DNA from 2 places in the Paenibacillus sp. J22P165 genome. Region 2 is predicted to be linked to the other one. Evidence: riboswitches for the same ligand, from Rfam matches in the RefSeq annotation. Region 2 holds a riboswitch; the other holds the start of a gene.
What was found. A riboswitch is a leader RNA that binds a small molecule or an ion and turns the genes downstream of it on or off. The one in region 2 is predicted to bind cyclic di-GMP.
Positions count from the first base shown of each region.

Region 1: it holds a riboswitch for cyclic di-GMP, as region 2 does, so the genes downstream of both, AC58QM_RS33765 (PilZ domain-containing protein) here and AC58QM_RS31815 (GGDEF domain-containing protein) in region 2, are expected to answer to the same signal.

Region 1 is NZ_JCAUAP010000023.1:48,029-50,218, forward strand. It holds gene ychF (redox-regulated ATPase YchF) at 1-74, opposite strand, end outside; gene AC58QM_RS33765 (PilZ domain-containing protein) at 153-887, opposite strand; cyclic di-GMP riboswitch class I at 1,013-1,099, opposite strand; gene tadA (tRNA adenosine(34) deaminase TadA) at 1,354-1,812, shown strand; gene AC58QM_RS33775 (DUF1648 domain-containing protein) at 1,821-2,190, opposite strand, start outside.
Region 2 is NZ_JCAUAP010000018.1:99,924-102,113, forward strand. It holds gene AC58QM_RS31815 (GGDEF domain-containing protein) at 65-925, opposite strand; cyclic di-GMP riboswitch class I at 1,233-1,329, opposite strand; gene AC58QM_RS31820 (LuxR C-terminal-related transcriptional regulator) at 1,391-1,696, opposite strand; gene AC58QM_RS31825 (methyl-accepting chemotaxis protein) at 2,052-2,190, opposite strand, start outside.

The sequences.
Region 1 (2,190 bases), on a different contig from region 2:
GCCTGTGTAATTGCATTAAACAATGTCGATTTTCCTACGTTCGGTAGACCGACGATACCTGCTTTCAAAGCCATTGTCGTTACAACTCCTTAATTTTCGAAGATCATCCTTCTTATTATATAGTACTTGGAGGGCAAAAAAAAGCCTGCTAGCTATTGATTAGCTCCAGACTTTTTTTCCATTGCTTTTTTGTACTCTTCATCCCGCTTCTGTTCGAAGTAGGTTTGGATCTGATTTCGCAGAATAAAACCGCGCAGCGCATTGCTTTGTTCCGCAGGAACACTCTCGAAGCTAGCACCGTAATAGTAGCTGCCCTCTTGCTTTTCTTTCCTTATAATTTCCAACATACAAGGCATTTCGAAGCCTAAATCGAGCTGTACTTGTAACTGGCATTTTTTATGTAAAATAGCATCAATCATAGAACTATCGTTAATCGTGAAACCAAGTCCATTCATCGAAATATTTTTAATTGAAATCTCAATGGCTTGTTCAAGCTGATACTGTTCTTTCTGTTGGATATTCTGAAACCCAAAAATTTGTCCTATGTTTTTCACATTCACCCGCGGGAACTCCCGTTTCTCCGAAAACTTCTTTCGGTTCTCCGGCGGATTAATCACAATGAGCGAACCAGGCTCTCTAGCCACGACTGTCGTATGAAGGACGAAGAGACCCGATTTGGTGTACAACGTCATTTTAGCTTTATCTCCAAGCTGAAATACTTCATATTCCGGCAGCTCGATCTCCATGATATCTCCTTGTGCATAGGTAAGAATACCTGTTGACACAAAATCATCCTTCGCCAAAACAGCTCTACAATCGATCAATACTTCCGCATCAAATCCTTCTTTGCTCCCATACCGTTTCAAAGCATCCTGATTCATCGCCATGCTCACCTTCACCTCTCCCTCTACGGACGAATGGATTCCACAGAACAATTACGCACAAAATAGACTGCCCCTCTTCCATATAGAAGGGAGCAGCCTATCACCTTAATCAAAAAAAAGCATCGATTTTCGGTAACCAGGCTGCCATAGTTCCTTAGAACCGTAGACCCTCAGCTTTGCGTCCTTGCTTTTCAACAAGTTTGCTATTGTCGAACCCTGCTATGCTATTCAATTTAGTCGTTATTTATGGTCTAAAAGACCCACTATTACCACCATTATACGTAGCCTGGATATTTCTTTCAACTAAAATCCTTGCATGGGCGATGTTTTTATTGTATGAATGTGTAGTGGAATGAATATCCACAGGTTTATAAGTTATCCACATTGTTATCCACAGCTTGTTAACAACGAATATTTGTTCGGATTTTTATGCACATGTGGATAAACTATTATTGCGAGGTGTCCCCCTGTGGATCAACATATCCCCTGGATGCAAGAAGCGATTGGTGAGGCGCTTAAAGCCGAAGCCATCCGTGAAGTACCGATAGGCGCAGTCGTCGTCCATCAAGGTCAAATCATTGGCCGCGGCTATAATTTACGCGAAACAACCCTAGATCCTCTCGCACATGCAGAGATGATTGCCATTAAACAGGCAAGCGAGCATCTGCAAGCCTGGCGCCTTCTCGACTGCCAGCTTTATGTGACGCTGGAACCTTGTCCGATGTGCGCAGGTGCCATAGTACAAGCACGAATACCGCAAGTGATTTATGGAACAGTGGATCCAAAGGCTGGCTGCGCTGGAACGTTGATGAACTTACTGCAGGAGGACCGATTCAATCATCGTGTCGATGTGGTTAGTGGCGTTTTGCAAGAGGAATGTTCAACGATGTTAACGCAGTTTTTTCGAAAACTACGGGGAAAAGCTTGATTCCTCCCTTACTTTAATTGTATCGAACGTACGATGAAAAAGATGATCGTGCCAAACAGTAGCAGTAAAATGAAGCCAAACGCCCACCAGTTGAGATCAGCGTTGCCTGCCTTAGCACTTTGGATAACCGACCATTCAATAAAACCAAATAGAATCACAATCACCGCTTTTAAACTGTTCATAAATAAACGCGCATTCTGGTATTGACCAAGGGCATTCTGAGGTGTAATTGGGGCTGGATAATTATATATGTGCGGCACCTTGCTAAGAAAGGTCAAACCAATGTAGATGATTATGCCTATGAGGGGTAAGACAATTAAGCTTATTTTGTTCCCCCAACCATCAACTTCGCCTTTTCCGTTAAAATGTAGCGGAATC
Region 2 (2,190 bases):
GGCGCACGTTTGAAAATCAGTAATGCAACATTTATTGTTATGACTATATAAATTACATTCATTTTTAATACTCGCCGTCCAGTCCGTCTTTATATGCAACAATTTTATTCTTACCCGTCCGTTTAGCGGAATACATGCCTAGATCAGCTTGCTCGAGTAGCTTCTCTGGGCTTACACCATTGCGGGATATGCTGAATCCTATACTTAAAGTGACATTACTCTCTCTCTCTACTCTAGAACGGAAGTTCTCTGCCCACTCTTCAATACGCGAGATAGTATCTTTATCATCAATAATAGCAATGAGTTCTTCACCTCCAAAGCGCCCTGGAAAACCAATTTCATCCGTCTCTTCTTGTAAAATTTCAGCGACGGTCTTTAATGCAGCATCCCCAGCATGATGGCCAAAGGTATCATTGAGCTGCTTGAAATTATCAATATCCGTGAATACGATCGCACATTCCCCTTTTTCCACACATTGCTTAATCTTGGCGCTGATAGCTTTACGATTGTACAGTCCAGTTAGCCCATCTAATAATGAAGAGCTCACAACACTTTGAAACATAGTTACGAAACGTTCCATTAGAATTAAGAACAGTATAAAATAGTAAATAACCGGTAGAATATCGCTTGTAATTAGGATCCATTTTTCTGATTGCCATAGGTTTGTTTCAGCGTTTCCCACAACAATAAAAGAATAGATTATTAATGATACTCGGTGTTTAATTTTCTCATCTATATAAGGGCTGATAAGTAACCAGGAGATACATACAGCGGCAAGTTCAATTATGGAAAGTGATAATTCAGCTTTGAAAGAACTGGTTAGTAAGAGCAAAAGTGGGGTGAAAATCGCAGCTGCCAGATAATAAATGATCCTTCGTTTTATCTTTTTAAGGTATGTAGCGTATATGCCAATATTTAAATTCATGAACATGATGGCACTAGCAATGTGTAGTAGTGATCTGGATCCTAACGAGGTAATTTCAAGGACTTCATATACCACTGATAATATCAGGCCGAATGTTAGTATCAAATACACTTGTTTTTTTCTTAGTCGATATAGTCTTAAAACTATTACTAGCATTACTATTAGCAAGATAATACAAATTGTATTTGTGTAGAATTGGAATGTTATTTGCACACATGTACATCTCCTTATTTACATACTATTTTTTATGCAACTAAATAATATAGAATTATTTCATTCCTTTTTTCAGGCAAAAAAACAAGCCTTTAAAGGTAACCCAGCTATCATACCAGGAGAAATGCATCTCCTAGCTTAGACCTGTGGCTTTGCGTCTCCACCTTTCGATGGATTTGCCTTTGTTCATTATTGCTTGTTAGTAGGTAATTTTGCATATGTATATAACTCTATTATCATTCGTACCTGAGATCATCGATGAAAATAAATATTGACGAGAAGCAGGACTAAAGAGTCTCGATAAATAAGTGCTTGAAGCTCACGAATGGAATGTGTTCTGGTTTTTAACTTAATATTAGCAATATGATTATTCAGAGTTTTTTCAGTAATATGGAGTTGTTCACTTAGCTCTCTATTATTGCCTCCACAAACTGTCAACAAGCGTAATACCTCATTCTCCCTCCGAGTGAGACAAAAACGTTCCTTAAACGTATTGAAGTACGCATTAAACACAGGGGACTCTACAATCAATTGGTTTAATGTCATCGCTAGATTCATTCTCCTTATAATAGGAAGTATGTGTTTGAAATCAGAAGTGAAACCGCAAATATCAATCCCTTTATAGGGGCTATTACGCAGACAAATAAGCCCGCCAAAGGTTAAACGGGCAAAGACATCTCTCTATAATCTTTAAGAATAAAAATATGTCACGGAAACTATGATATTATTGCGGTTAGAAATACAAGCTGACAGGTGTTATTTGGAATGGTGCTAATCTAGTTGATCGATGGAGCGACATGTACTGGAAGAGCTCTGAGAGAGGATCGTTGACTGGTGGCTGAAAAAATCGACTATATACTTTTGATACTACACTAAATTACTCATCGGTTCGATTGTAGGTCCTTTTATAAACTTAAGAAGTAAATTGTTCTTGTAACGTTTTGGAAAGCTCCTTCAAACGGAGCAACTCTCTATTAATGTGGTGAGAAGTATTCGTTTGGGTTTCTGTAGTACTGTAAAGCTCTTGTACAGAAGCAACGCTTTCTTCGGTG